Regions from separate parts of the Heyndrickxia faecalis genome, predicted to be linked through region 2. Evidence: predicted binding sites of a transcription regulator. Region 2 holds the regulator's gene; the other holds the start of a gene.

What was found. The regulator LexA, encoded in region 2, represses DNA repair genes until DNA is damaged. The targets are predictions, from matches to a motif close to CGAACATATGTTCG.
Region 1: the regulator LexA is predicted to act here: its motif matches at 8,716-8,729, upstream of ABR335_RS08310 (DNA polymerase IV).

Annotation. Positions count from the first base shown of each region.
Region 1 covers NZ_CP158453.1:1,719,336-1,734,712, forward strand. Annotated here, with positions in the region: gene ABR335_RS08265 (L,D-transpeptidase) at 90-593, shown strand; gene prli42 (stressosome-associated protein Prli42) at 624-716, opposite strand; gene ABR335_RS08275 (M20/M25/M40 family metallo-hydrolase) at 839-1,960, shown strand; gene ABR335_RS08280 (chemotaxis protein CheW) at 1,967-2,494, shown strand; gene ABR335_RS08285 (DNA polymerase IV) at 2,514-3,728, shown strand; gene zwf (glucose-6-phosphate dehydrogenase) at 3,799-5,298, opposite strand; gene rnz (ribonuclease Z) at 5,568-6,485, shown strand; gene proC (pyrroline-5-carboxylate reductase) at 6,527-7,354, opposite strand; gene ABR335_RS08305 (SDR family NAD(P)-dependent oxidoreductase) at 7,855-8,652, shown strand; gene ABR335_RS08310 (DNA polymerase IV) at 8,804-10,039, shown strand; gene ABR335_RS08315 (YolD-like family protein) at 10,036-10,377, shown strand; gene ABR335_RS08320 (LysM peptidoglycan-binding domain-containing protein) at 10,528-11,937, opposite strand; gene ABR335_RS08325 (alpha/beta hydrolase) at 12,012-12,932, opposite strand; gene ABR335_RS08330 (toxic anion resistance protein) at 13,131-14,339, opposite strand; gene ABR335_RS08335 (5-bromo-4-chloroindolyl phosphate hydrolysis family protein) at 14,336-14,986, opposite strand; gene ABR335_RS08340 (YqkE family protein) at 15,316-15,377, shown strand, end outside.
Region 2 covers NZ_CP158453.1:1,884,243-1,899,619, reverse strand. Annotated here, with positions in the region: gene ABR335_RS09265 (manganese catalase family protein) at 1-411, shown strand, start outside; gene ABR335_RS09260 (hypothetical protein) at 461-928, opposite strand; gene ABR335_RS09255 (cold-shock protein) at 1,090-1,290, opposite strand; gene ABR335_RS09250 (hypothetical protein) at 1,599-1,844, opposite strand; gene ABR335_RS09245 (S66 peptidase family protein) at 2,052-2,966, opposite strand; gene dacB (D-alanyl-D-alanine carboxypeptidase/D-alanyl-D-alanine endopeptidase) at 2,963-4,450, opposite strand; gene ABR335_RS09235 (lysophospholipid acyltransferase family protein) at 4,641-5,225, shown strand; gene ABR335_RS09230 (DUF2621 domain-containing protein) at 5,457-5,909, shown strand; gene ABR335_RS09225 (CcdC family protein) at 5,949-6,428, opposite strand; gene ABR335_RS09220 (response regulator) at 6,570-6,929, opposite strand; gene ABR335_RS09215 (cytochrome c biogenesis CcdA family protein) at 6,976-7,683, opposite strand; gene ABR335_RS09210 (YneF family protein) at 7,884-8,102, opposite strand; gene sirA (sporulation inhibitor of replication protein SirA) at 8,170-8,607, opposite strand; gene tkt (transketolase) at 8,894-10,900, opposite strand; gene ABR335_RS09195 (DUF896 domain-containing protein) at 11,019-11,252, opposite strand; gene ABR335_RS09190 (YneB family resolvase-like protein) at 11,343-11,996, opposite strand; gene yneA (cell division suppressor protein YneA) at 11,993-12,331, opposite strand; gene lexA (transcriptional repressor LexA) at 12,538-13,158, shown strand; gene ABR335_RS09175 (hypothetical protein) at 13,608-14,324, shown strand; gene ABR335_RS09170 (GH25 family lysozyme) at 14,425-15,377, opposite strand, start outside.

The DNA of each region.
Region 1 (15,377 bases), 160 kb from region 2:
GCCTTCTGCGTAAGCGCATCTTCCGCATGTATGAACCGGCATGCGGGATGCATACTAAAGAAAAATACAACGCAGCAGGTGAATGGCTTATGCATATATGGGTGGCATGGATGCTTGTTTTCGGGTTATCGGTATGGCCGGCAGACGGGCATGTTGCCCCGGGGGACCCGCTCATTATTGTCAATAAAACAACAAACCGGCTTGCTTGGATCCGCGGCGGGAAAATCCGGCTCGAAACGCCGGTTGCGACCGGGAAAACAAATGACCTGACGCCGGAAGGTTTTTTTACGGTCAAAGTCAAGGCGAAAAATCCTTATTACCGGAAAAAGAATATTCCTGGCGGTGACCCGCGCAATCCGCTCGGCTCGCGCTGGATCGGTTTTGATGCGCGCGGCACGGACGGCCGGATTTACGGCCTGCACGGCACAAACAATCCTGCTTCAATCGGCCGGTATATTTCAAACGGCTGCATCCGCCTGCCGAAAGCGGCACTCGAAAAGCTGTACGATGAAGTGCCGGTCGGAACAAAAATTTACATCACCCGGTCAACCCGGCCGATGACCGAACTGGCGAAAGCAAAAGGCGCCATTTAAAAAAGGAACGCGGACTTTCCCGTTCCTTTTTTAAAACAGCATTGAAAGGCCGGAAAGAACTGTTCCTGCCAGCATGGCAATGAGCATTAAGTACACGACAATTTTCTGCGTTTTTTTCGACAAAGCAGACTTCACCTCTTCAACGGACGGTAATCATTTTTATTCTAGCCTGAAGCCGCCGGTTGTACAAGTAAAATCATTCGCGTTATACTATTAAAGTACATATACATATTGGAGGTTTTTCCATGGTGAATGAAGAACGGTTAGTAAAAGAATTTTTTGAACTGGTTCAGGTGGATTCGGAAACCGGACATGAAGAAGAAATTGGCAAGGTCTTAAAACAAAAATTTGAAGGCCTTGGCCTTGAAGTATATGAGGATGATACAAAAGCAAAAACGGGGCATGGCTTTGGCAATCTGATCTGCACATTGAAAGGCAATGTTCCTGAAGCGACGCCGATTTATTTTACTTCCCATATGGATACCGTCGTTCCGGGGAAAGGCATCAAACCATCGATCAAAGACGGCTGGATCCAATCAGACGGCACGACAATCCTCGGATCTGACGACAAAGCCGGGCTCTCCGCCATGTTGGAAATGATCCGGGTATTGAAAGAAGACCAAATCCGCCACGGGGATATCCAGTTTGTCATTACTGTCGGCGAAGAGTCTGGTCTGGTCGGTTCGCGCGCGCTCGATCCGTCGCTGTTAAAAGCAAAATACGGCTTTGCCCTTGACAGCGACGGCCCTGTTGGCACGATTGTAACGGCTGCCCCGACGCAGGCCAAAATCAAAGCAACCATTTTAGGCAAAACCGCCCATGCCGGTGTGGCGCCGGAAAAAGGGGTCTCCGCGATCACCATTGCCGCAAAAGCGATCGCAAAAATGCCGCTCGGCCGCATTGACAGTGAAACGACCGCGAATATCGGGCGCTTTGAAGGCGGTCAGGCAACCAATATCGTTTGCGATCGCGTCGATATTCTGGCGGAAGCCCGTTCACTCGTTCCGGAAAAAATGGAAACACAGGTTGCCAAAATGAAAACCGCTTTTGAACAGACGGCACTTGAAATGGGCGGAAAAGCGGAAGTCGAAGTGAACGTCATGTACCCGGGATTTAAGTTCTCAGACGGCGACCAGGTTGTAGAAGTGGCCAAAAAAGCAGCGGCAAAAATCGGCCGCGAGAGCAAGCTGGAGCAAAGCGGGGGCGGAAGCGACGCCAACGTCATTGCAGGATTTAACATCCCGACGGTCAATCTCGGCACAGGATATGAAGAAATCCATACGACAAAAGAAAGAATCCCGGTTAAAGAACTGGTCAAACTGGCTGAAATGGCGGTTGCCATTGCAGAAGTGGCCGGTGGGGAGTAACAAGATTTGAGGCGGAAGCGGGATAACCGCTTCCTTTTTAAGAAAGGAAGCGATCAGTTGGAAGCGCTCAATAAATATATCATTTTTAAAACGAGGGAAGAGGAGTACGGCATTCATATCGGATCGGTCATTTCTGTTGAAAAGGCGCAAGCAGCCAATCCCGTCCCAAAACTGCCTGCATTTGTACGGGGCATCATGAAGGTGAGGGATGAACTGATCCCGATTATTGATGTCGAACATTGTTTCTACCAGACACCGCTTTCTTCCATAGAGGACGCCCGCATTATCGTCGTCCGGACAGAAGCCATTCCGGTCGGCCTGCTCGTCAAAGAGGCAAACGATATTGTGGAAATACAGGAAGAAGAGAAAAAACAGATCGGCCTTGCCGGCTACGGGCGGACAAATTATTTTACGGCTGTCGCCAGTTTGAAGGACAGGCTGATTACCATTGTGGATGCCGATTTGTTTACGGCATCGCTTGAAGGGATTGCAGACATTGCCGCTTATATGAAAGAAGCGGCCGGAAATTCGTGAAGCGCCGGAGTGGGTGAAGATGAAAGCATTTTATCCGAAAAACGGCCGTGTCATTTTGCATGTCGATATGAACAGTTTTTTCGCTTCGGTTGAAATGGCGGAAAACCCTGCGCTTAAAGGGAAGCCGCTGGCCGTTGCCGGGAATCCGAAAGAACGGAAAGGCATCATTGTGACGTGCAGTTATGAAGCGAGAAAATTCGGTGTAAAAACGACCATGCCGGTGTGGGAGGCAAAAAAACGCTGCCCGGATCTTTTAATCGTGCCACCCCGTTTTGATCTGTATAAAAAAGCATCCGCCGAAATGTTTTCAATTCTCCGCGCATATTCGCCTTTGGTCGAACCGGTTTCGATCGATGAAGGTTATGTGGACATTACCGGTCTCGAGGAACTGGGGACGCCGCCTGCCATTGCCGAATCGATCCAGCAGCAAATTCTTGCGGAACTCGATTTGCCGTCAAGCATCGGGATCGCCCCGAATAAATTTTTGGCGAAAACGGCGTCGGATATGAAAAAACCGATGGGCATCACCATTTTAAGAAAGCGGGATATTCCCCGTTTATTATGGCCGCGGCCCTTGATCGAGATGCACGGTGTAGGCGGCAAAACGGCGGAAAAGCTTAACGGCTGCGGCCTTTTTACGATCGGCGATCTGGCGCATGCGGATGATTTTCTTTTAAAGCAGCTTCTCGGCATTCGCGGCATCCGTTTGAAAGAAAGGGCGAACGGGAGAGACCCGCGCCCTGTTGATCCCGAATCCGTAAACGTCACCAAAAGCGTTGGACGGATGGTGACGCTATCTGAGGATACGGAGGATGAGCACCGGATCGATGCCGTGCTGAAAAAGCTTGCGGATGAAACGGCGGAGCGGATGAGAAAAAAAGAGGTTGCGGCAACCAATGTGGGCATCATGATCCGTTACGCGGACCGGAAAACGGTGACGAGGAGCAAAAAAAGCGGAGGGCCGGTTGAAACTGGCGATGCGTTGTTTCAAGCCGCCCGTACGCTTTTTATCCGGAACTGGAACGGGCAGCCCGTACGCCTTTTGGGCATTACCGCCTCCGGTTTAACGGACCGGAAGGCGGAAGCAGAACAGCTGAGTCTGTTTTCATATGAAGAAGCAGCCAAAAAAGAGCCGCTGTATGAGGCAATCAGCCGGCTCCGCAAGAAATTTGGGGAGCAGATTATCCAAACCGGGAGAGAAGCGGGAAAGCGGCCGCCGGATCCCCGCGGTTAATTACCGGCTTCCGGCACGTCCCATAAAAAAGGAACACGCGCAAAGATGGCGTGTTCCTTTTTTAACAGGTTCAGCAGTTCCCGACTTCCAGATCTTCCACCGGCCACCAGAAGAAGCCGTCTTTTTCCAGCAGTTCATCGGCTGCTTTCGGCCCCATTGAACCGGATTTGTAATTCGGGAATGTAATCGGCTTGTTTTCCCACACTTTTGAAATATTATCGACAAAGCTCCACGATAAGGCGACTTCATCCCAATGGGTAAAGTTGGTTGCGTCGCCCATCAGGCAGTCATGAATCAATTTTTCATAAGCTTCGGGCGTATTGATGCCGTTTTTGCTGCTGCTTGCAAAGCTGAGCTGCACAGGGGTGGTTTCCATATGCTGGCCCGGTTTTTTGGCGTTCAGATGAAGTGAAATCCCTTCTTCCGGCTGGATATGGATGACAAGCAGATTCGGGTTCAGTTCATGATTGGTATTGTAGTACAAATTCATCGGGATATCTTTAAACTGCACGACAATTTTCGTCGATTTCGCCGCCATCCGTTTGCCGGTGCGGATGTAAAACGGTACGCCCGCCCATCTGAAATTATCAATCATTAGTTTCCCGGCGACAAACGTTTCGGTCCGGGAATCCGGCGCTACATTCAGCTCTTCCCGGTAACCCTGGACTTTCTTGCCGCCAATTTCGCCCGGACCGTACTGGCCGCGCACGAAGTATGCAGGCACATCTTTTCCTTCAATGGTGCGCAAGGCACGCAGCACCCGCACTTTTTCGCTCCGGATTTCGTTTGTTGTCAGGCTGATCGGCGGTTCCATTGCAAGGAGCGCCACCATTTGCAGCATATGGTTTTGCACCATATCCCTGAGCGCCCCGCTCGCTTCGTAATACCGCGCCCGTTCTTCCACGCCAAGCATCTCGCTCGATGTAATCTGGATGTTGGAAATATAACGATTGTTCCAAAGCGGTTCGAACAGGGCGTTGGCAAACCGGATGACTTCGATATTTTGTACCATCGCTTTACCTAAATAATGGTCGATTCGGTAAATCTGGTCTTCTGAAAAAGATTTCCGGATCTGGTTGTTCAGCTGTTTCGCTGATTCGAGGCTGTGTCCGAAAGGTTTTTCGATGACAAGCCGTTTAAACCCGTTTGTAGCGGTAAGCCCGTCACTTTTCAGATGGTCCGAAATCGTCCCGAAATATTCCGGGGCCATCGCCAAATAGAAGATACGGTTGCCTTCCAGCTGGTACTTTTCATCCAGTTCATCCGCCAATTGCTTCAACTGTATGTACGAGTTGCTGTCTGTCACATCATGCGGCTGATAGTAAAAATGAGCGGCAAACGCTTCAAGCTGTTCCGCATGTTCTCTCGCGCTCAGAACGGAATCTTTTATATGCGCACGGAAGATTTCGTCCGTCCATTCCCTTCTTGCCGTGCCGATCACAGCGAAATGCTCTGACAGCCTGCCTTTCCGGTACAAATTGTACAGGGAAGGAAACAGCTTACGCTTCGCCAGATCACCTGTTGCGCCAAAAAGCATAAATAACGATTTCGGTGTCTCAGTTGTCTGCATCTTTCTTACCTCTCTTTGTTCAAAAAATCACGATTTAAGGCCGGCCTGTCTCATGATACGGTTATAGTTTGCCTTGTTGCAGCCATTTCATTTCAAAAGCAGGGAAAAATCATTTTTTTCCGCTTTCCGGCCCCATTTCATTGTCACTATATTCTAGACTTTCACGGGCAAATACGCAAATGATATGCAATAGTTTCCTTTCCGTAAAATTATGATAAGATAGTTCTATATGTGCAGCTGGGATCCGGCAGGAAAGGGGGGAACATCATTTGGAAATTTTATTTTTGGGAACCGGCGCGGGTGTGCCTGCCAAAGCAAGAAACGTCATGTCCATTGCGCTCAAATTGCTGGAAGAACGAAATGCCATCTGGCTTTTTGACTGTGGGGAAGCGACACAGCACCAGATTTTGCACACTACGATCAAACCGCGCAAAGTTGAAAAAATTTTTATCACCCACTTGCACGGTGACCATATTTTCGGGCTTCCCGGCTTTCTTGGGAGCCGGTCGTTCCAGGGCGGGGATGGCCCGCTTACCGTTTACGGCCCGAAAGGCATAAAAGCGTTTGTGGAGGTTTCCCTGAAAGTGAGCGAAACCCGTCTGAAATATCCTTTGGAGATCATCGAAATTGAAGAGGGGACGGTATTTGAAGACGACCGCTTTACGGTTTGTGCGCTGCGGCTTGACCACGGGATCGAAAGCTTCGGCTACCGGATTACCGAAAAAGACAAACCGGGCGCGCTGGATGCGGATCGATTGAAAAAAGAAGGGATCCGCCCGGGCCCGGTTTACCGGCTGCTGAAAGAAGGCCGGACGGTAACATTGGAAGACGGCCGCGTGATCAGCGGAAAAGATTATCTCGGCCCGGCGAAAAAGGGGAAGATCATTGCCATCCTTGGCGATACAAGGCCGAATGAGGCGGAAATCCGGCTCGCAGCCAATGCCGATCTTCTCGTTCACGAAGCAACGTTTAACAAGGAGAGCGGGCAAATGGCGCATGATTATTTTCATTCGACAACGGCGGACGCGGCGCAAACAGCAAAGCAGGCGGGGGCAAAACGGCTGCTTCTTACCCATATTAGTGCCAGGTACGGAAAAGAAGACTGGCCGGCGCTTGAGCAGGAAGCGCAAGCTTTATTCCCGGACAGTCTGCTTGTCCATGATTTGATGGAAGTGCCTGTTTTGTAAAGCAAAAAAAGCGGCTTGCCTGCCGCTTTTTTTATTGCCGGTTATTCTCTTGCGGGTTCTTTCCCTGCGTTCGATAACTCATTTGCCCGCTTTGCAGCTGCTTTTACACAGTCAATGAAAGCTTGTTTGACCTCGCGTTCGTCAAGGACGCGGATCGCGGCTTCTGTGGTGCCGTTCGGGCTTGTGACAGCTTTCCGGAGCGCTTCCGGCGGTTCGGCTGAAGTTTTCAGCATTTCTGCTGCGCCGATGATCGTCTGGAGGATAAATTGTTTTGCCGTTTGTGCGTCGAGCCCGATTTCTGCAGCTGACTGCTGGAGCGCTTCGGCGATATAATAAATATACGCCGGTCCGCTTCCCGAAAGCCCTGTTACAGCATCGAGCTGTTCTTCTTTTACGGCCGTAGTTATGCCGACAGCCGAAAATATGGCAAACGCCCGGTGCCGGTGCTGTTTTGTCGCAGCGGCGTTAAAGGCAATGCCGGTTGCCGACAGCCCGACTTTCGCCGATGTGTTCGGCATTGCGCGCGCAACGGGAATATGCTGGCCAATCTTGTTTTCGATAAACGGAATGGTGATGCCGGCCGCTACCGAAACGAGCAGGGTGTCCGGAGATATGAGCGGACGGACCGATTCGAGCACATCCGGGGCGTCTTTCGGTTTTACGGCCAGGATGACCACGTCGGGGCCTTCAAAAAGCTGCTTAAGGCCTTTTGCAGTCTGGATGCCGTATTTCTGTTCCAACGTGCGGAGCCTTTTCTTGTTCGTGCGGTTATGGGCGCGGATGTCCCCGGCTTTTACGATTCTTTTTTCAAGCATGCCGCTGATCATCGCTTCAGCCATGGACCCGGCGCCAATAAATGATATTTTCATGCAAATGCCTCCCTTCAAGCAAAAAACCCCTTCATCCGTAAAGGACGAAAGGGCATGTTCCGCGGTACCACCTTTATTGCAGGAATCGATCCTGCATCTCATTTGGTTAACGGTTTTCATCCGGTTTGGTTTTGCCAAACAGCTCACAGGCAGGTTCGGCCGGGCAGCGGATGGCGGAGTTTTCCAGCCTGAGAACCCCGCTCTCTTGCATCATGCCCGGCTTACTGGTCCTGGTCACAGCCGATCGCTTATCAAAATGGTATTACTTATTATGAAGAAAAATCGGGGAGTTGTCAAGAACGATTCCGTGAATTTTCAGATAAAAAAATCCGTGCCCGGCCATTTTAAAATGGTACTAGGCGTGCATGCTGCAATGAACGCGGCACGGGAGGAAGCATGAAAATCGGCCGGCACCATTTTTCAGCATAGGCATCCATGCCGCGGCAAATGGCACCAGTGGAGGAATGAAAATTTTCAAGATAGAGGGAGAAGATGGAAACATGGCAAATAAACGGATCCGGAAGAAAACGATCGTGATTACCGGCGCTTCCGGCGGCCTCGGGGAAAAAATCGCCTTTGCCGCCGCCAAAAACGAGGCTAACCTTGTTCTGCTCGCCAGAAGCCTCGACAAGCTTGAAAAAATCAAGGCGGAGATCGAAGCAGCTTACCCGGTTTCGTGTCTGACCGTTCGCTGCGATGTAGCGGAGCACGGCAAAATTCCTGCTGTTTTTGAATCGATTTACAACCGCTGTGGCCAGATTGATGTGCTCGTGAACAATGCCGGTTTCGGCGTTTTTGATGAAGTGCAGGATATCCGCATCGAGGATGTCAGGGGGATGTTTGATGTCAATGTCATCGGGCTCATCGCCTGCACCAAAGCGGTCGTCCCGCATATGCAAAAAAACCGTGCCGGCCATATTATCAATATCGCTTCCCAGGCGGCCAAAATGGCGACCCCGAAATCAAGCGTCTATGCGGCCAGCAAATTTGCAGTGCGCGGCTTTACGGACAGCCTCCGCATGGAAATGGCGCGGTTCGGTGTCTATGTGACAGCCGTTCATCCCGGCCCGGTTGCAACCGGTTTTTTCGACATCGCCGACCGGTCCGGCACCTACCGGAAAAATATTGAAAAATGGATGCTGGATCCCGAAAAACTTGCAGAAAAAATAACGGATACGATGCTTGTAAATCGGCGTGAAATCAATGCGCCAAAATGGATGAATGCATCTGCCACCATCCATGCGCTTTTCCCCGGGCTTGTGGAAAGGCTCGGACGGCAGGCTTTCTTTAAAAAATAGCAGCCGGTGTGATGCGCGTTTTGGAAAAATATAGCCCCTCTGCCTAAAAAAACAATTGGCGAAAGAACGTATATTCGTTTATAATGAGGAATAGAATAAGAACTATAGTTCGTGTTGGTTGCTTAGTTTCTAAGGTAAGAGGGGTTGAAAGATGAGCCAGCGTGTGATTTTTCTCGTCGATATGCAGTCTTTTTATGCAAGTGTGGAAAAAGCCGATCATCCGGCGTACAGGGATAAACCCGTGATCGTATCGGGGGATCCGGCGCGCCGGTCCGGGGTGGTGCTCGCTGCCTGCCCGCTCGCGAAAAAGCGCGGCGTGAAGAATGCGCTCCGCCTGTGGGAAGCGCAGCAGCTCTGCCCGGATGCCGTCATCGTCCGGCCGCGCATGCAGCGCTATCTCGATGTATCGGTGCAGATTTCTTCGATTCTTGCCCGCTATACGGACATGGTTGAACCGTATTCCGTTGACGAGCAGTTCATGGATGTAACGGGTAGCAGGCGGCTGTTCGGGGAGCCGCGCGAGATCGCCGCGCAAATCCAGCGGGACATCATGGAAGAAACCGGCGTGTATGCCCGCTGCGGGATCGGGCCGAACAAAGTGCTGGCCAAAATGGCGTGCGACCATTTTGCGAAGAAAAACAAAACCGGCATTTTTGAACTGGATCACCATCATCTCAAAACGCATTTATGGCCTTTGCCGGTTGGCAGGATGTTCGGTGTCGGCAGCCGGATGGAGCAGCATCTGAAGCGGCTCGGCATTTATACAATCGGTGCGCTTGCCTGCTTTCCACTTTCTGTTTTAAAAAAACGGTGGGGGATTGGCGGCCAGGTACTGTGGGAGACGGCAAACGGCATTGATGAGTCGCCCGTCTCGAAAGAATCGCACGTCGGACAGAAAGCGATCGGGCATGCGATGACGCTGCCGCGCGACTACGCCGATTTTGAGCATGAAATCAAAGTTGCCCTTCTTGAACTTTGCGAGGAAGTCTGTTTCCGGGCGCGTACTTCAGGCGTCATGGGCGCTTGTGTTTCGGTCGGCTGCCAGGGGGCGGATTATGCCCATCCGTCCGGCTTTCACCGCCAGATGACGCTTCTGGCGCCGACAAACGGGACAATGGACGTTTACCGGGCGGCGTGCCGGCTGTTTCTTTCGTTTTGGGACGGAAATCCGGTCCGCCGTATCAGCGTCGGGCTGTCGCGCCTGTCGCGGGATGATATCCGGCAGCTTGATCTGTTTGAAAACAGGGAAGGGGAAAGAAAGATTGGGTATGCGGTCGACCGCATCAAGCAGAAATACGGTTCCGACGCCGTCATCCGCGCCGTGTCGCTGCTTGATGCCGGCCAGGCGCTTGAACGTGCCAAAAAGATAGGAGGGCATTACAAATGAGCGGATACCTGCAGCGCGGTAACAAACTTTGGGAAGGGTCACGCATGTTTTTGCCCGAGCATAAGCAGGCACTTTTAAAATGGCAGAAAGAACAGGAAAAACAGGCAAAGCCCGAACTCGATGAGCAGCAGCTTGAAGAGATGAACCATATGCTCATATCTGCCTGCCGGCTGCGCGTGCCGGTTACGGTCCGTTTCTTTGAAGCGGGAAATTTCTTTACCGCCACCGGTACCATTACAAAATTCCGGTCGCTCGAAAAAAAGCTGGAGCTGGCAGGGGAGACAGGGGAGCGGATATCGATCAAACTTTCCGCGGTGACAGAAGTGGACTGGGCATGAAAAACCGGCAAGCCTGAAAAAGCCTGCCGGATGGATTTTCGTGCGGGCGATGCAGAAAAATGCAGCACCGGCGGTTTGGACGCATCCTGTTGCAGCAAGAAGCAGCATTTATGAAATCAATCTTAGGGCATCCGTACGCTTTGTTGCGGATTACCGTTTTCTTGCCTGAATGAGTGCCTGCTGTACGACCCAGTTTTCGGGAAACGGGTTGCCGAGCACCCAGTAGCTGATTCCACGCAGCCCGTATTCGTTTAGCAAATTGATTTTTGCCCGCATGCTGCGCGCATCTTCAAACCAGACTTCATGCTGCTGGCCTGATGCATCGGTGTAACGGAAATAAGGCGCCTGGTCGGTCGGGTGGTAGCGGATGTCAGCCCCGTACCGTGCCGCCAAGGAAAGGGCTTCATGCGGGCTGATCGTGCGCGCCGTTGTGCCTGCGCGCCACGGGATTCTCCAGTCACGCCCGTAAAGCGGCGCCCCCATCATAATTTTATTCCGCGGAATGACAGTAACGGCATAATCAAGGACACGCCTCACTTCAGGAATCGGGGCGATGGCTCGCGGCCTGCCGCCGGCCCATCCCCATTCATACGTCATCAAAATGACAAAATCAACGATGGCCCCGTGTGCGCCGTAATCGTGGGCTTCGTAAAGCAGGCCCGGCTGCGTGCCGGAAATTTTCGGCGCAAGCGCAGTCGAGACGAGCAGTCCTTCCGGGCGGAACCGGCGGGCGACGCGCCTGAGAAACGCCGTATAACGGTCGCGGTCTTCCGGATACACATATTCAAAATCAAAATTGACTCCCCGGTACCCTTTTTGCCTTATCGTGACGAGAAGATTGCTGATCAAAGTTTCCTGCAATGCTTCATTGCGAAGCAGCCGGGCAGCCAGATCGGAGCTAAATCCTTCCGAGGTGAAATTGGCCAGGATTAAAAGCGGAAGGACGCCGTTTGCTTCCGCTGCCTGAAGGACGGAGCGGTCGTTGAGCGGCGTCAGGCTGCCATCTTCACGGAACGTATGACGGAAAGGGGACAAGTACGTAAAATAAGGCCCAAGCTGGTAAACTTCAGCGGTGCCCGCAGCGCCGAACCCGGTTGTATAGGCATTGACTTCTTTCACAGGGCGGCGGGGTGCGGGTATACGCAGCACCTGGCCGGCGGAAAGAGCCGTGCCGGGAAGCCGGTTCGCCTGCATAATGGCCCCCATGTCCGCCCCGTAAGTACGGGCAATGCCGTACAGAGTTTCACCCTGTTTTACCGTATGGTTTCGGTAGGGGATAAAAAGCACCTGCCCCGGAAAAAGCGAGGCGGGATTGCGGAGTTGGTTGGCGTTTATAAGCGCTTGTGCCAAAACGCCGAGGCGTGCGGCGATTGTGCCGAGCTGGTCCCCTTCCTGGACGATGTACTGAAAGAATCGGTCGGGAATGGCAAGCGCCTGGCCGGGAACGAGCGGGGATGATGCAGTCAGCCCGTTTGCCAAAAAAAGCTGGGCAAGATCGGCATCGAGGCGGTTTGCAATCCGCCAAAGGGTATCGCCTTGCTGTACGGTATAGATTTCCATCATGGACACTCCCTGTTTTGATAGGCTCCTATACCATATTCAGCAACATGGGCGGACGTTCGCAAAAAATGGCATTAAAGCTTACGGGACGCCGCCATTTTTTCAAGAAATTCATCAATCACCTGTTCATACTGTTCGCGGTTTAAGTTGAGCGACTGGGCGTGGGCGCCGTTTTCGGCAATAAACAGCTGCTTCGGCCCTTTTTTCTTTTCATAAAGCGCTTTGGTCATCCCGGGCAGAATGTAGTCGTCCTTGGCGCTGTGGATAAAGAGGACCGGCTGTTTGATCCGGCCGACTACATCAATCGGCGACACACGGCGGAGCGAGTAGCCGTCGCGGATGCGGACAAAAAAATCGGCAAGCGGAAAAAACCATTTTCCGGGCAGCCGCGTTTCCCGCGTAAATTCCCGGATCAATTGCGCCCGGAACGAGGAAAACGGGCAGTCGGCGATGTAAAAATCGGCGCGGCCGCAAAGCTCGCCGGCATACAGCAGGAGCGTGGCGGCGCCCATTGATTCGCCGTGAATCCCGAAAAAGATGCCGTCCCCTTCGCGCCTGAGAAGTTCATCTGCCACCGCTTTTAAGTCATGCTTTTCATAGTATCCGTAGCTCGTTGTACTGCCGCCGGATTCCCCGTGGCGGCGGTGGTCGTAGAGGACAGCGTTAAAGCCCCGCTTCAGGAACAGGTTCATATATTTAACGGAATTCATTTTGTTTTCCGTCACGCCATGGCAAAAAATCATCCATTTTTTCGACTCGGGGAACGGTTTCACAAAAACCGATTTGAGCTTGTAACCGAATGGGGACGGAATCAAAACTTCCTCTTTCGGCAATGATTCGTACGCTTTAAGATCCAGCCTTTTCGCGGCCACTTCTCGGCTTATGACGAGGCTGTCGTCTTTTTTTCGGATATGCATCACCCGCTCTGACATGTAAAAGCCGAGCCCGCCTGCAGCAAGCGCCGCCGTGGCGGGCAGGGAAAACCATTTTTTCATCAAAATCCCTCCGCATGTTGAAGTAAAAAAGGATGCCGGATGCGCTTTAATAAGCGGAAAGAAAAAACCGGCGCAAGTTTCCGGTTGCGCCGGTTTTATTTTCAGGCTCCTGCCGCTTTTCCGGATGGATCTTTGTTTGAAAGCGGCAGCAGGCTTTCCGTCCGCCGGCCCGGTCTGTTGCCGTTTTGCCCGTTTTGGTCAGGACGCCCCGGCATCCGGCCCCGGTCCTTTCAAGTTCATTAGTTTTTGTTTCAGTTCGTTTTCCATCGTCGCCAGTTCCTGTTCGGCCTGGAACCGCCGGGCTCTTCCTTCCTGCTGGATGCGCAGCGTTTCTTCGAGCGTTGAAATCAGGCTTTCCTGCGTTTTTTTCAACGTTTCAATGTCGACAAGGCCGCGCTCATTTTCCTGCGCCGTTTCGATCGTGTTCGATTTCAGCATTTCGGCATTGCGCAACAGAAGTTCATTGGTCGTTTTGGACACTTGTTTTTGCGCTTCGACCGCATGGCGCTGGCGGATGAGCGTCAGGGCAATCGCGATCTGGTTTTTCCATAGCGGGATCGCCGTCATAATAGAGGACTGGATTTTTTCAGCCAGCGTCTGATTTGTGTTTTGAATCAGTCGGATTTGCGGCGCGCTTTGGATCGTGATTTGCCGGCTTAATTTTAAGTCGTGCAGCCGTTTTTCAAGCCGGTCGGCAAACTGGATCATGTCGTTGACTTCCTGGAAGGCCATCTGGTCGCCGGTTGCTTCCGCTTTTTTCCTCATTTCAGGAATCGTTTTTGTGTTCAGTTCCTCAAGCTTAAGCTCGCCGGCTGCAATATAAATATTAAGCGCATGGAAATAATCTTTGTTTTTTTCATACAGCTGTTCGAGCAGCTGGATATCTTTCAGCAACGTCTTTTTCGAGAGATCGAGCTTCACGCTGATGCGATCGATCTGCGCGCTTGTTTTCTGGTATTTTGAAAGCAGTTCCTGCACCGAATTGGAAATTTTGCCGAACATGCGGGAAAAGAAGTTTTTCTTTTCTGGGACAAGTTCTTCGGGATTCACCTGCTCAAGTTTTTTCATCAAATCATTTAAAATATCGCCGATTTCCCCGATATCTTTTTTCTGGACCTGGTCAAGCATGGCATGCGAGAAATTCAGCAGCTTCGACTGCGCCTGCGTGCCATATAAAATGACGGACTGGTGGTTTGAAGGGTCAATTTGCTTTGCGAGTTCGTATGCTTTTTGCCGGTTTTCCTCCGGCAGCATGTCCACAAGGCGGGACGGTTTTGCTCCGGCGGCAGGCTCTATTTTCTGCCCTTCTTCCGGCAGCATGGCGTCATGCGTGCCGAACGGATCGGCAAGCAGATCATCCAGCCCGCCGCCTGTTGGTTCCTGCCAAAGTTCTTTGTCTGCGTTCATTTTTTTGCACTCCTTTCATGCCGGGAAGGGGATTTGCGTTCGATGGTGTGCCTGGCGTATGCCAGTTCGTAATCGAGCTCATCCATATCCGTTGACAGCATATGGTACAGATCTTTCTCTGTTTCGCGTCCCAATTGTTTTAACGTTTCTTCCGTTTCCCGGATTTGCACGGCCATTTCTTTGTTTTTTACAGGCTGGGATTGCAGGAGGGCATATTTTTCCGCAAGCTCCGTCATGGAATCCAAATGGTAAAAATAAAAAGATTCAGCCTGATAGAAACGTTTCGGCTCTCTTTTGACCAGTGCCTGTATTTTCCTGATTACTTTATTCATATCGTAAAAAAGTTTGAACGTGCTAATGGAACGAACGGATAAAAAGGTTTTTTGCAATCGCCTGATTTTTTCGTCCGCTTCTTTCAGGTTTTTCCGGATATATTGATAATCTTTCCGCGTTAGCTGCTGCGCTTTCAGAAAACTCCGCAACATTTGCCACTTCACAAGCCGGTTGATCAGAAAGCCGCCGACAAGCGAAAGCAAAAGCGACAGCCAGAACAAATGGCCGGATGAAAAATAAATGACGAGAAAGAGAAGGATAACGCTAGAAATGGTTATTACGGTGCGAATCACCGTACCCATAAAAAATTTCATAATCGACACCCCTGATCACGATCTTGGTTGATTCGGCCATACGTCTTATACGAAAAGCAGCCCTGAAAAGATTCAAAAACCTTGCAAATTTCTTCTTTAACGCTACTATACCAGAGATCGCGCATGGATTTAAAGAGAGAAAGCAGCTTCCGGAAAATATTTTTCAGTCTGGGAGCCGGGTTGCCCATGAACGGACCGCCTGATGGATGATGAAGCATTGGTAAATATATTATAATGAAAAAAGATGATAGAAGAAGGGCGGTGAAGGCCGTTTGTAAGATGCCCCCGGCTGCACTCGAGGCATGCGGGCTTTTTGCAAACGGCAGCAAATGGCAAAAAAGAGACAGGCACAACAAAAAGGAAAACAGGATGAGAAAGTGCAGCTGAAGGA
Region 2 (15,377 bases):
TTAATCGCTGACTTCCGCGCCAATCTCAACGCTGAATCGCAGGGGCGACTTCAAGTCGTCCGCTTATATGAAATGACGGACGATCCGGGCGTGAAAAAAACACTATCGTTTTTGATCGCGCGGGACACGATGCATCAGAACCAGTGGCTGGCCGCCCTGCGTGAACTGGAAGAACAGGAAGGTGTTGTCGTGCCGAGCACATTCCCTCCTGAACAGGAGCCTGAAGAATTTACCCATCTCTTTATCAATCATTCGGAAGGCAAAGAAAGTGCCAAGGGAAGATGGGCGAGCGGCGAAAGCATTGATGGAAAAGGTGAATTTAAATTTGTCGAACCTTTTGCATCCCATGACCGTGTCGGACAACAACCGGCACCGCCCTATGTGCACGGAACACTGCCAATCGTTAAATAAAGCAAAAACCGAAAGAAGACTTTCCTTCTTCCGGTTTTTTTGCCATTTCTTAATATGCACCCGCCATCACCGGTTGGCGGTAGGCAGATAGCGACTCATCCATGATTTTTTGAAAAAGCGGCTCAAGATGTGCGGGGATCAGCTGGCCGGCAAAATCCCACGCATTTTGCTCAATCGTAAGTGCCAGTGCTTGCTTTTCCGGTAAATGCCCGGACTCTTCAAAGGCGGCGGACAATAGAGGCAGATTTTCATCCATCGCATGGCCGATTTCATGTGCAAGCACAATCGTGGCGTAAGGCAAAAACCATTCGCAGCTTCCAAACAATAGCTCGCACTGCCGCCGGATTGTCTCTATATACAGCGTAATCGTATCGGTGTGCGGATGGTATTTGCCGCCAACAAGGCGCCCGCCGGGGAACTGTTTCTTTATTTTCAAATGGGCGGTGCACCCGGCGTTTTTTAGTAATTCTGTTGCCATTTCTCTGATTTGCAAAATTCCCCTGTCTCCTTTATCCATATTGGCATTGCTCTTATCATATATTATGAAAGATCGCGATTGCAATATGTATCTATTTTTTATCCGAAGCGGCCGGATTAAAAGGATATTTTTTTTCCTAGCAAAGGGACGTGTGAACCTGATTCCCAAGGCAAAAAAAACAGGCCATAAAGGCCTGTTTTTTATAATTTCGAAACGTTTGCAGCTTGTGGTCCGCGGTTGCCTTCTTCAATATCAAAAGATACGGATTGGCCTTCTTCCAAAGTTTTAAAACCTTCGCCCTGAATCGCTGAGAAGTGAACAAATACATCGCTGCCGCCTTCACGTTCGATAAATCCGTAGCCTTTTTCCGAATTAAACCATTTTACTTTACCTTGTTCCATTTTGTTTCCTCCTAATGTGTTTGAACACAAAATTACTATCCTTGCTCAAGTGATTTCAGGGGGTCAGTTTTAAAACTTTTTCCTTCCTTACCATACCGAACAAAAATAATTCTTTATTATAATAGCAGATTATAAATGTGGTGTCAAGACGAATTGATTATTTTTTTCTTTATTTTTTTCTCCACTAATGCCGTGATTTTTTCGGATGAAAACCTTTCATGGCTGCCGAATCCATCCGCCTGGAAAAATGCTGCTGCAAAAATGGGAAAAAGATGCCTGCACGCAGGCATCTTTTTCGGTAAAGCGTTTTATTTTTCTTCCCTGTACCCGTGGCCCGGAAAATTCCCGTATCCGCTGTGGCCGTAATGCCCGGAATGGTAATGATGATGGTGGCCGTGCGGGTAACCATAACCATGTGAGTGGCCGTACGAGTGGCCGTACGAATGCCCGTACGGATAACCGCCGTAACCACCGTATCCTCCATAATGGTGGTGGTGCCCATACGGCATATAATGGCCCGGATAGCCGCCATAATACTGCCTGGATTCTGCCAAATTTGTCACTCCTTTATCCATTGCTGCTTTTACAATATGGCAGTTGGAAGCGCATCGTTTGTGCATCCGCCTGCAAGCGGGAAAACAGGCGCCAATTTAAACGGCCGGATGTGCGTCTGCATTGTAAACCCCTTGCTAGGCCAGCCTGCTTCCGGACATACCGTACGGGCAATAAGTATGCGGTTATGATGAGAACGATATGCAAGCTTATTCAGCGACAATGGTTTCGCAAAAATGCAGGCGTTGGCCTACCGTATCCAGTGTGACCGGGATGCCGAGCGGAAGCGCCAGATTCGGGGTACCGTGCCCGGACTGTATGCCGGCAAGCACCGGCTTACCGCTCCCGTAAAAAAACTTTTTCAGGACATCCTGTGCCGTAAACCCATCCGCGTATGCTTCCGGCTCACAGTCCGTCCATTGCCCGAGCACAAACCCGGAGGCGTCATCCAGTTTTCCGGAAAGCTGAAGCTGGGTCAGCATCCGGTCGATCGCATATGGCTCTTCATGCACTTCTTCAAGAAAAAGAATTTTTCCGCTTGTATCGATTTCAAACGGCGTTCCCATCAGTGCGCAGATTAATGACAGATTCCCGCCTGTAAGCGGCGCTGTCATGACCCCTTCACCCCACGCTTCCCCCGTGTAACTGCCGGTAGGAACACCGGTTGACGCCAGCTTGAGCAATGATTGTACCGAAAGCGCATCGTCTGTGATAAATTCGACAGCCGCCATCGGGCCATGGATCGTGGCGAGGCCGCATTTTTGCTGGAAAACGATGTGTAGTGCTGTAATATCGCTGTAACCGATAAATAATTTCGGATTCTCCCGGATCCATTCAACGTCGAGATACGGTAAAATTTGCGGTGTCCCGTACCCGCCGCGCAAACAAAGAATTGCCCGCACGTCATCGTCTGCAAACATCGCATGCAGATCGGCTGCCCGTTCAAGCGGCGTACCGGCCATATACCCACCGTATACTTTCTCCGCATTTTCTCCCACTTTTACCCGGAAACCGAGCCGCCGCAATTTCGCAACAGCAGTTTGAAGCCTTTCGATTGAGACCGGGCTTGCAGGCGCGACCAGCCCGATCGTATCTCCCGCCTGTAATCGTTTCCCTTTTCTCATCCTTCTCCCCCCTGGTTGATGAATTGCAGTACAATTTGCTCTTCCGCTTGATGTACTGCTTCTTCATCCAGTACATTATTGATCAAAATGGAAAAAATCAGCTTTTCCCCGGATGTTGCCTGCATATAGCCGGAAAGTGTGCTGACGCCTGTAATCGACCCAGTTTTGGCAAACACCTGTCCTCGAGCAGCCGTCCCCTTAAACCGGTTTCTGAGGGTTCCGCCTTCCAACCTGTTTTCAGCCCCCGCAACAGGCAGCGCATCGAAAAAGCACGGAAACCAGTCTTTTTCCTGTATCCGGTATAAAAGCGCCGTCAAATCATTTGCCCGGACCAAATCGGCGTGAGATATGCCCGAACCATCACGGAGCATCATCTGGTCAGGGTCCATGCCAAAGTTACCTGCAACGCTGCGAATGACTTCAAGCCCTTTTTCCCAGCTTCCTTCCCCTTTTTCCGTTTTCCCCATTTCTTTTACAAGCATTTCGGCGATGGTATTATTGCTGAATTTTAAAAACGGCACCATGATGCTTGATAAAGGCGGCGATTGCGAAAAGAGAACCGGAACTGCTGCATCCTTCACCCTGCCCGTTTTGATTGTGCCTTGAACGGTGATCCCGTTTTCCTCTAACGTTTTTTTGAAAACAGACAGCACCCATTTCGCCGGGTCCCAGACCGCTTTCCATTGCCGGACTGCGGCGGAATCGGCTGTAATCGTCCCGCTTGCCGTAAACATATTCCCGCCATGTGCCCGGCTGATGACGATATCGTCCTCCTGCTGCTCACCGTCTCGCACGGTTCGGACATGGTTGACCAGTTTAACCATCCCGCTTTCCGGAACCATTTTGATTCGCGCTTTCATGCCGGGTTTTTTTGCCGGAACAACTTCAAAAATGGCCGTCCCTGCATCATAATCCCGGTTAGGCGATAAAGTTAAAGCCGAAATTTGTGCGCCGTAATATTCCTGTTCATCGCTCCATGGCAAGTCAAGTGAATACCGGGTATCATCATAGCGCGAATCATCCCCGACCAGGTCCCCCTGAATACGCCGGATTCCCTGCTTCTTTAATTCAGCCGCCCAGTCCGCTAAATCGGATTTCAATAAAGCAGGATCTCCTCCCCCTTGTATGTATATATCACCGTAAAGCGTACCGTTTTGGATCGCGCCTGTCCGGTACACGCCCGTTTTAAAACGGGTATTTTTCCCGAGCGTTTCAAGCGCGGCGGCTGCGGTCAGCAGTTTCATATTGGATGCAGGGCGCAGCAGCGTATTGCCATTTTGTTCGTAGAGCAGTTTCCCGCTATCAGCCGAACGGACGCTGATCGCAACGATCCCGCCTTTTAAAGGGGCGGCCTCAAGAATACCGGCAATCTTTGCGTCTGTTTCTTTTTTCCCGCAGCCTTCCCTGTCCCCTGCTGCATAAGGCCCAGTTCCCTGAATAAATAGAAATGCCATCGTCCATATCACGACCCATCTTTTATGCAATCCGTTTCCCTCCGTATGAAATTCTGCCTTGCTTTATCATATTCCTTCTTTATTTTAATCTTTCCGTAAACGCTGTTTTGGCTGCTATCTTCTTTTTTCCAATGATTCATTTCGCGTTTTTAAATATTTTTTTCCAAATTAGTAGAACAAGCATGCCTGTATAGTATAAAATGCTTGTGGGGGTGTAATCATGTACCGGTTTGGCTATTATGTTGTTGCCGGCATTTTTTGGCTGCTTGGCGGCAAAATCAAAAAAGAAAACAAAGAGAAAATCCCTGCGGCTCCGTTTGTGGTCGTTTGTACCCACCAAACATGGCTGGATATTATTTACCTGGCGATTGCCATCTGGCCTGTCCAAATTCATTATATGGCGAAACAGGAACTTTTCTCTAAAAAATGGTCAAAATGGCTATTCACGAAGTTGCACGCTTTTCCCGTCAATCGTGAAAATCCGGGCCCGAGCTCGATTAAAATTCCAATGAAACTTTTAAAAGAAGGGAAGGTCGTCGGCATTTTCCCTTCCGGAACACGCAAAAGCGAACATGTTTCTTTAAAACGCGGTGCCGTGACGATTGCTTTAAAAGCAAATGTGCCGCTTGTCCCGGCCATTTACGAAGGGCCGAAAACGTTCAAAGAAGTCCTCGCGAGAAAGCCGAAACGCGTGCGCTTTGGCGACCCGATCAGGCTGGCAGACGAAAAAAAAGGAACAAAAGAAGAAATTGAAAAAACGATTGTTCTGCTGCAAGACACTTTTGAAGCGCTGAAAAAACAGTAAAAATGCTTTCTGCTTGCCCGAAGCAGATGAAAAAGCACAAAAGAAATCAAAAAAACGGCGAGGCACCGCATTCAAAGTGCCTCACCGTTTTTTTCATGGACAAATAAAGATAAAACATCCCTTTTTCTCTGTCCCCTGCCGGCCGGCGAAAGGGTTTTTCCTTTTTTAATTGAAAAAACAGTCCATCTTTTCTTATAATAAAAGCGAGTACTTGCCAGGGAGGAGAGCGTCATGCTGAGTGGATGGTTTTCTGCCTTTATTTTAATATGGATCCTCTGTCTCGTTTTTCTCTTTTCAGTTGGCGGCTATTTTATGTTCCGGAAATTTTTGAAAAGGCTTCCGAAAGAAGACGGAAAATCAATACTTGACCGGCAGGAGGAGACAATCCTTAAAACGCGGCACCTCTGGACGCCGGAGTACAGGGAACTGCTTGAAGAACTGGTAAGCCCTGTCCCGGAATTGTTCCGCGATGTGGCCAGGAAAAAGATCGCAGCAAAAATCGGGGATGTGGCGCTTTCCAAAAATACAAAAAAAATGACACTGGACAATATCATTCAGGGCTATATTCTCGCTACGCCGAAACGCGACCATAAATTCCTCCGAAAAAAATTGAAGCAGCTGAACATCGACGACAGCCGATATGAGCAATTGTTTGCGCAGGAAAAAACAAAATCGGCCCAATAAATGAAAAAACATCATTCGGCAAAAGCGAATGATGTTTTTTCAAGCACGGACCCCTTCATCCAGTTCCTGCATGAGCCGCCTGTACTGAATATACATGGCGACGCGCCACGGCAGAATCATGCCGAATGCGAGCAGAAAAAACATGCCGCTCAGCTGCCCGATTTGAATCGAAGAACTAAGCACCACCTTCATCAGCAACCGGATGAGAAGAAGCCCGATCAAAATAAACGGAAAAGCTTTCGATCGTTTTAAATATACGTTTCCGTCACGGACTTCGAAACGGGAAGTTTTAATTAAAAATATGGAAAAGAACATTCCGACCACAAATGCTTCCAATACTTCGGCAGGTGTCACACGAAAATACGGGACGACAAACATCAATGCCCCGGTACTCATAAAGACCGGCGGCAACAATATTTTTTTTGTGGAAACGGGCTTGTTCTGCCCTTTTAAACGGACAAAAATGACCAAAGACCCCATCAAAATCGCAACAATGAACGAGATGATAATGCCTTCCATGTCTTAACCCTCTTTAGTAACAGATTTTTAACAAAAGAAATGTAGATACGATAAATATATGTTTCCTATGGTAATATTCAACCATAAAAGCGGGGTTGATGTCCAGCCGGAATGCCTGCCTCCCTTTTTTTGTGGCGCCTGTCAGTTCAAAACGCGTTCAACCGCTTCTAAAACACGCGTTTCATCAAAAGGCTTGACGATAAAATCCTTTGCGCCGGATTCAATTGCTTCGACGACCAGTTTTTGCTGGCCAAGCGCGGAGCAAATAATAATTTTTGCGTCCGGGAATTCGCGCACGATCTTTTTTACCGCTTCAATGCCGGTCATCTCCGGCATAGTAATGTCCATCGTCACAACATCCGGCCTGACTTCACGGTATAATTCAATCGCCCGCTGCCCGTTCTCCGCTTCGCCTACAACGGTATGGCCGCCGTTTTCCAGCATTTTCGCCAAAGTCATCCTCATAAATTTTGCATCATCCACAATTAACACATTTGCCATCGATCGAATTTCTCCTCCTCATTGATCCGTTAAAATGCAACCCGGATTAAAATCCCTGGAATCCCCCGAACAGTGCACTCATATAACCGGAAATGACAGGCATCCAGTCAAAAAAGAGCAGGATTCCGGCGACTATCATCACAACACCGCTCCATTTTAAAAGTTTTACGCTGTATTTTTGCATCCACCCCAACCGTCCGATAAAAAAAGCAAGGACAAAAAAAGGTATGGAAAAGCCAAGTACATATGCAGCCATATAGACCGACGCAGAAGCCGGATGGGCCACTGCCATTGCCAATACCGAGGCAAGAATCGGCCCGGTGCAGGGCGTCCAGCCGGCAGCAAACACTAGCCCGACGAGAAAAGAACCCAAAAATCCCGCCGGCTGCTTTTTTATATCGATTCGGTACACCTTCATAAAGATCCCCGGATGAAAAATGCCCGCTGCAAGCAGCCCAAAAAAAATGAGCGCGACTGCACCGAGCTGCCGGATGACATCCTGGTAACGGATAAAAAAACTCCCGATCCAGGAAGCACCAAACCCCAATGCAATAAAAACAGTGGAAAATCCCGCGAGAAACCAAACGGTATGCAGGATACTTTTCCACTCCCGCATGCCGCCCCCGCTTTTTAACCGGCTGACAGAAGCGCCTGTTATATAAGAAACAAAAGCAGGATAAAGCGGCAGGCAGCAAGGAGATATAAAGCTCATGAAACCTGCCCCGAAAGACAGCCATACAGTTACATCAGCCATCGGTTCACTCCCCATCCCGGCTCATTTTCATTTTAACATAAACTGATTGAAAGAGAAAAAACATCGTGAAAAGCATAAAAATGGAACATGAAATCAAAAACCACCTTTTCTGTGCAGAAAATTGGCAGAAAAAGTGGTTTACAGAATCGTGAGAAGCTTAACAATGGTGATGGATATACCACAAAAGCCGGTCGCCCAGCTTAAGATTTCATTTGTTTGTTCATGGCATTCATCATTTGATTGATTTTCTTTTGAGACGGCTTCATACCCATTTGCATCATCATCATTCTCAGCATTTGTTCATTAATCGGCGGATTTTTCTTCAGGTAATTCATCATATATTTACGGGCGATGAAAAACCCGATTGCTGCGCCTGCCAAAAGAGCAATTAGGGCTACAAGAACGAACACCCAAATCATAATATACCTCCTTCACTCACATACAGTGTACTAAATCCATTTGAATTATACAATACTTGTTTTCTTCTCACACGAATTTTCTTTCTTTAACCGGTTTTATCCAGCCGAATCGTTTATGGTCATAATCGATTGCAAGCAAATCTCCTTTAAAGTTCCTCAGAATTTCAAAAACGGCGGTTTCTGTATCATAACTCCCGTATACGTTCAGCTGGAGCATTCTTTCTTCTATGGTCACTTCCAGCACCTGCCCCTCTTTCTTTGAAAGAAGTTGGCAAGCGCCTGTTTTCGTCATGTTGCTGGTGTCAGAAAATAACGGCTGCAAGACATGATGGACAGACAAGAGCGGAATCGGCTTTGTAATATAATGGATCTGTCTGCTGAGGACATTTTTCAAACTTCCGGAAACGTGCGCATACTGGTGAAAAAGATTAAAAAACATTCGTTCCCTGCCGTAATAATATTGTGCAAACTCCTCTTTTATCAGATAGATAGAATAGGACCGCATATGATCTCACTCCCGCAACTTTGTTACCTTCACTATAATGGACGGGCCTCAAAAAAGTTGTCGTTTGTTGTAACAAAATTTAAAAAATGAGTTTGAAACATTTGATTGCATGTACAGACAAGAAAATAAGCGTAAATACATCAACGCGCTGCCGATTATGCGGTAGCATCCAAGGGAAAAGCCATTCAGCTCAGCCCCCGCACTTTTAGTCCCCCTTTTCTTATACCCTTCCTGCATAAAAAATGAGCCTGCTTTCGCGAATACCGCAAAAGCAGGCCCGGAACGATTACATGCCCAATAATTTTTTTACACGTGCCACAACATTTTCAACGGTAAATCCGTATTTTTCCATAACGGTTTTACCGTTTCCGCTGGCGCCAAACGTATTAACCGACAAAATATCGCCTTCATCCCCGGTATACCTTTCCCAGCCGAATGGTGAAGCCATTTCAATGGCAAGGCGTTTTTTCACCTGTGCCGGCAATACGGATTCTTTGTATGCTTTGCTTTGCTGTTCAAAACGGTCCCATGACGGCATGCTGACAACAGCAGCATCAATCTTTTGTTCCGCCAATTGCTGTTGCGCGAGCACAGCCAGATGGACTTCCGACCCGCTGGCAAGAAGGAGAACGTCAGCCGTTTCTTTTTGTGCAGGGGACACGACATAGGCACCTTTTGAAACGCCTTCCAACGCTTTTTCAGACGTCCCTTTCAAGGTTGGCAGCCCTTGGCGCGTCAAAACAAGCGCTGTCGGATGGTTTTCAGATGACAGAGCAAGGCGCCAGGCAGCCGCCGTTTCATTGCCGTCCGCGGGGCGGATGACCGACAAGCCCGGCATCGCTCTTAAAGAAGGAAGCTGTTCAACCGGTTCATGTGTCGGACCGTCTTCCCCGACAGCGATACTGTCATGCGTAAAGACGTACGTTACCGGAAGGCCCATAAGAGCAGCTAGGCGGATGGCAGGACGCAAATAATCCGAGAAAACAAAGAACGTGCCGCCGTATACATGGACACCACCATGAAGCGCCATACCGTTCATGGCTGCGCCCATCGCAAATTCGCGGACACCGAACCAAATATTGCGCCCTTCATAGGCATCCGGCATATAGTCCTTGTCTTCTTTCAGCCGCGTATTGTTGGATCCGGCAAGGTCTGCAGATCCCCCGAACAAAGACGGCAAATGTTTGGAGACGGCATTTAGCACTTCCCCGCTTGCCGCACGGCTGGCAAGGGTTTTGCCTTCTTCATAGACCGGAATGTCCTTGTCCCATCCATCCGGCAGCCCGCCTTTTATCGCCTGTTTTAGTTCAGCCGCAAGCTGCGGGTATTGTTTTTCATAGGCCTCAAACAGGGACGCCCACTCCTGTTCCTTTTTCACGCCATTTTCCACAACCAATTCACGGAACCGTGCGTAAACTTCATCCGGAACATAGAAGTCTTCTTCAAATGTCCATTTATACGCTTCTTTCGTTAGTTTCAGTTCATCTTCTCCGAGCGGGGCGCCGTGGGCAGCCGATTTCCCGGATTTGTTTGGAGAACCGTAACCGATGATCGTTTTCACTTCAATGAGTGTCGGCCGACTTGTATCCGCCTTTGCTTCCTCGATCGCTTTTGCGACCTGTGCCATATCATTCCCGTCTTCAACCCGCAAATACTGCCAGCCGTATGCTTTAAACCGGTCGGCAACACTTTCGGAAAAGGCCTTATTTAAGTCGCCGTCAAGGGAAATGTCATTGGAATCGTACAATACAATGAGACGTCCCAATTTTAAGTGTCCCGCCAATGAAGCAGCTTCGGCAGATACGCCTTCCATTAAGTCGCCATCTCCGCATAAAGCATATGTATAATGGTCAATGACAGGGAAATTTTCTTTATTGTATACAGCCGCCAGATGCCGTTCTGCCATCGCCATTCCGACTGACATGGCAATCCCCTGCCCGAGCGGACCGGTCGTTGCTTCCACGCCTTCCGTATGCCCGTATTCCGGATGACCCGGGGTTTTGCTGCCATATTGCCGGAAATTTTTAATATCATCCATGCTTAATGCATAACCGGATAAATGGAGCAGGCTATAGAGCAGCATGGAACCATGCCCTGCGGATAATACGAAACGGTCCCGGTTAAACCAGTGCGGGTTTTCCGGATTATGGTTCAAATATCTTGTCCAGAGGGTGTATGCCATTGGTGCAGCCCCCATCGGAAGCCCCGGATGACCGGATTTTGCTTTTTCGATGGCGTCAATGGACAATGTTCGGATTGTTGTGACTGCCAGTTCGTCCGTTTTATCAAACATCTGTTAACATCCTTTCTTCATGGGTTACAACTCTATATTAAGGCAAGTGAAACCCATAACACAACTCTTTTACCATTTTGTATGGATTTTGTAAGAAAAAAGCAGGATGGTTTCCTTTTTAGTGCAGCTTTCTTTTTGTTTGAATTTGCTTAATTTTTTCCGGGGTAACGTCCTGGCCAGCCGGGTCAAGCACACGGACATTTTCAATCGTTTTTCTGAATGAAGAGCGGAACGCCTGCAAATACTCGCTTCGCAATTTTGACTGTTCCTTTGCTTCTTCACTTGTCAGGGCGCCGGTTTTCGCTTTTTTCGCCAATTCGTTAATCCTTGCCATTTTTTCTTTTGAAAGCATATTTTCTCTCCTTTTATCCGTAATTGATGCCATCTTACTAAAATATGGACCCGCCTGCAACGAAAGCGCACCCGTGAAACGGTTTTGATACTATTTATCATGCCCCGTTTCCTCCATATATTCCCTGTAACGCCGGTGGACGGTTGCTTTTGAAACTTGGTAGCCGAAACCGCGCATAGTCGCAGCAATTTCTTGAAAAGTCAAGCCGTTATCCCGCAGGCGGATAATTTCTTCAACCGGCACTTCCTTTCGCTCCCTGCCGTCCGGATTCCGCTTCCCTTTTAAATTTTTTTCCGGACGGTAGCCGTTTTTGACTGCACGCTCCATTCCCCTTTTAATTTTTAAGTTATGCAGCTTTCGCTGATACTCTTCAACCATGCTGACAATTTTCAGCACCATTGAATCAGATTCCGAAAGCTCCAATTCTCCGTTTTGCGCATAACAATATACTTTAATCCCTTTTTTATATAAAAAATGAAGCAATGCAATTTTTGCATTTCCTCTTCCGATCCGTGTTTCATCCTGCACCAGTACGGCGTCAATCTTTTCATTTTCAATCGTATCAAGAAGATCAAGGATGCCGGGCCTGTCCAGGTCATAGCCGCTTGCCCGGTCACAGATCACCCCGGCCACTTGAAAACCGTGGGAATCCGAAAGCTTCTCCAGCTCTTCCCGCTGCCTCGCCAAGGAAGTTTCCTGGCTTTCTTTTTCCGTGCTTACTCTGCAATATAAAACAACTTTCATTTTTTCGTCTCCCGTTGTGATTTCATCGCAAGTTCCCTATTATCATCGCTGAATTCATTTTTTTCTATTGGAATGACAATTTTTTCGCCGGCTTTGATCATGTTGCCGTCAATATCATTATGACGCTCAACCCAGCTGATAAATGCTTCCCTCGACATTTTGCCCTTTTCCGCATACTGCCCGGCGATGTTCCAAAGCGTATCGCCCTCTGTGACGCTGATTTTGATATAGTGTGGGGATGGATCCCGCAGACTTCCAATCATGAAAAATCCGAAAACAAGCGTAAGCCCTGCTAAAATCATAACATAGTTATACTTTTTCCATAATCGTGACATCTCCATCTTCCTCCCGCGAATATTCGTTCGTCCAATCACCAGTTCTATTATAAAACGAACGCCTGTTTTTCGTCAACATTTTTTCGAACTTACGTTTGTTTTATCTGCTGCAATATGATATAATAATAGCAAATAATGGCATTCCTCCCGTAAACGTCCCCATACGCAGCGCGGGTGCCAAACAAAACTGTGACGAGGTGAATAGAATGGCAAAACTATCAAAACGGCAACAGGCGATACTTGATTTCATCAAGCATGAAGTAAAAACAAAAGGTTATCCCCCTTCCGTGCGGGAAATCGGCCAGGCAGTCGGACTTGCTTCCAGTTCAACTGTCCATGGCCATCTCGCAAGGCTTGAAAGCAAGGGGTTGATCAGGCGCGACCCTACAAAGCCGAGAGCGATTGAAATTTTGGACCATGATGAAGAAATACCGGCCCAAAATGTTGTCAATGTGCCTGTTGTCGGAAAAGTAACAGCAGGCATACCGATTACAGCTGTAGAAAATATTGAAGAGTATTTTCCGCTTCCGGAACATCTTGTCCCGTCTGACGAGTCCGTCTACATGCTGGAAATTGAAGGGGACAGCATGGTGGATGCCGGGATTTTAAACGGCGATTATGTGATTGTCCGCTCCCAGCAGACGGCAAACAACGGAGATATCGTGGTCGCTATGACAGATGAAAATGAAGCGACAGTAAAAAGATTTTTCAAGGAAAAAGACTACTTCCGGCTGCAACCTGAAAACCAGACAATGGAACCGATCATATTGAAAAACGTCACCATTCTCGGCGTTGTCATCGGGCTGTACAGGCAAATGGTGCACTGATCAAAAAGAAGCAGTTTCGGCTGCTTCTTTTTTAATAGAGCATATGCGAGTTTGATGGCAAAAATGCCTGTGACACTTGAGGATTTCTGGGCTTCCAATCTATTTTCGAAGGAAAAATCGGGGCAATTAATGGGCATTTTGTTTTTCTGGGCGTTCGACGCAAAAATGCCCATTAAACAAAAACCCCTCAAAGCCTTACGCTTCAAGGGGTTTCTTGCTCAATACATTTCGATATACTGGTCGCGTTCCCATTGGTGGACTTGTGTGCGGAACATGTGTTTTACATTTTTTTACTTTCATGATTTTTGATAATGCCTATATATAAGGAAGTTTCTAGATTTCACTTTCAAAATTTATCATTACTTTTCAAATGTTTTTGGTCATTTTTTGGTCATGATTTTGGTCATGAACTTGAAAATTCAAAGAGAAAAACACGAGGAGGAAGAAGAATGAAGAAAGCAATAATCTTTGGAATTACAGGGTTGTTAACATTTGGTTTGAGTGCCTGCGGGGGAAACGCAACACAATCAAATTCAACATCTAAAGGAGAATCAAAAGCCAGGACTGAAGAAACAGAAAAAAGGCCGGTAGCTAAAACGACATCCGACATATTGGTTGCAGCTAAAAAGAACACTACTTTTGTTGATGAAAACACAGGGAAATATGAGATTACAGGAGAGTATTTAAATGGGCCCACTAATGACGGCATGTATCAGATTATTTTTGGGGAGAACAAGGATGAAGCTTTCATTCTTAATTACGCAGTAAAGCTTGCAACAAATACGGATGGTGAAAAAGGGCTTCTTTTTCTCGAAGAAGGAGATAATACCAAAAGTGGTAAATTCATTGACTATTCGGGAACAAAAATTGATATCATAACTGATACAGCTGAAGAAATCGGGGATGATATCGACCATATGACAAATGGGGAAAATGAAGCAGGAGTTACTTATGGTGGCCCGGTCATTAACAAAGGATTCATTTTTATCAAATTCGAAAACCAGGATAAAACGCCGCAAAAATTGAACATCGATTTTGAAGCCCCTGATTTATTACAGAAAAATGATAATAGGGAATTTGAAACAGTTCCTGGCGATAGCGATACCGGAACACAAAGATTAGGAAAAAACGAGCATGTAACACTTAAACTATCTAAATTAAATTAAATAAGCAGCACACAAACTTGCCCCCGCAAATGCGAGGGCTTTATCTTTGCAGCAGACTCCAGCAGACTCCAGGATGTAAAAGTAATTTACCCGTGACACCTTATTTTACACGCAGATTTTGGCCAACGTAAATCGTATATCTGCTGTCCAGGTGGTTCCACGATTTGATTTTGGCGATCATAGACCCATATTTTGCGGCCAACTCCGAAACAGTATCCCCGCTTCTTACGGTTACATATTTCGTGTTTTCGGCAGCCACGGATCCGGAAATTTTTAGCTTTTGCCCAGCATAAATTAGATTAGCGTTTTTGATGCCGTTAAGGCTTTTTAACCTGGCAACTGTGGTACCGTATTTTTTAGCAACGCCAGACAGCGTATCTCCACGCTTAACCGTGTATGTTTTAGCCGGCACCTTGCTGGATGTTGTCAGTTTGCTATTGACAATATTTGTTTTGGCCGGTTTAACACCGGATTTCAGTTTGCTCAACAATGCCAGGTTTTGGGCGGCTGTCCCAGTGTAGTTTGTAATGCCGTACTGCTTGGCCAACTTGGTGCGGGCGCTGAACGTTGCACTTTTTCCCTTGGATTTTAGATAATCGACCAGGCTTAAGGATCCGATCTTTTTAACCACACCTGTGCTTGTTGCGTTGTCGACTTTAGCAACGTTTGTGTACTTACCGGCATAGTCCTGGCTCACGTCAAAGTAGCCGGGAATGCCAGTAAACTTGTAAGTGCTTGACCACTGCCAAGCCCCTTTTTGCCCATTGTACCAGGCTGGTGTCGGCTGTCCTGTGGACGGGTAGAGAGGGTACCTGGCAAGCCAAGGTTTAGAGATTGTTAGTTTGCTTGGCTGCAGTTCAGTGTTAAAAAATGAGTGACCAGTATACAAGTCAATCTTGCTGTAGCCTAGGGACTTTATTTGTGCTACAAACGCATTTGTAATCTTTGTAAGGGTAGCTGCAGTTAGACTTGCTAATGACTTGTCCTCTACATCAACTACCACTTGGCCATCCTTATTTTTATCAAAGCCAACAAGCTTTAGCTTTTTATCAA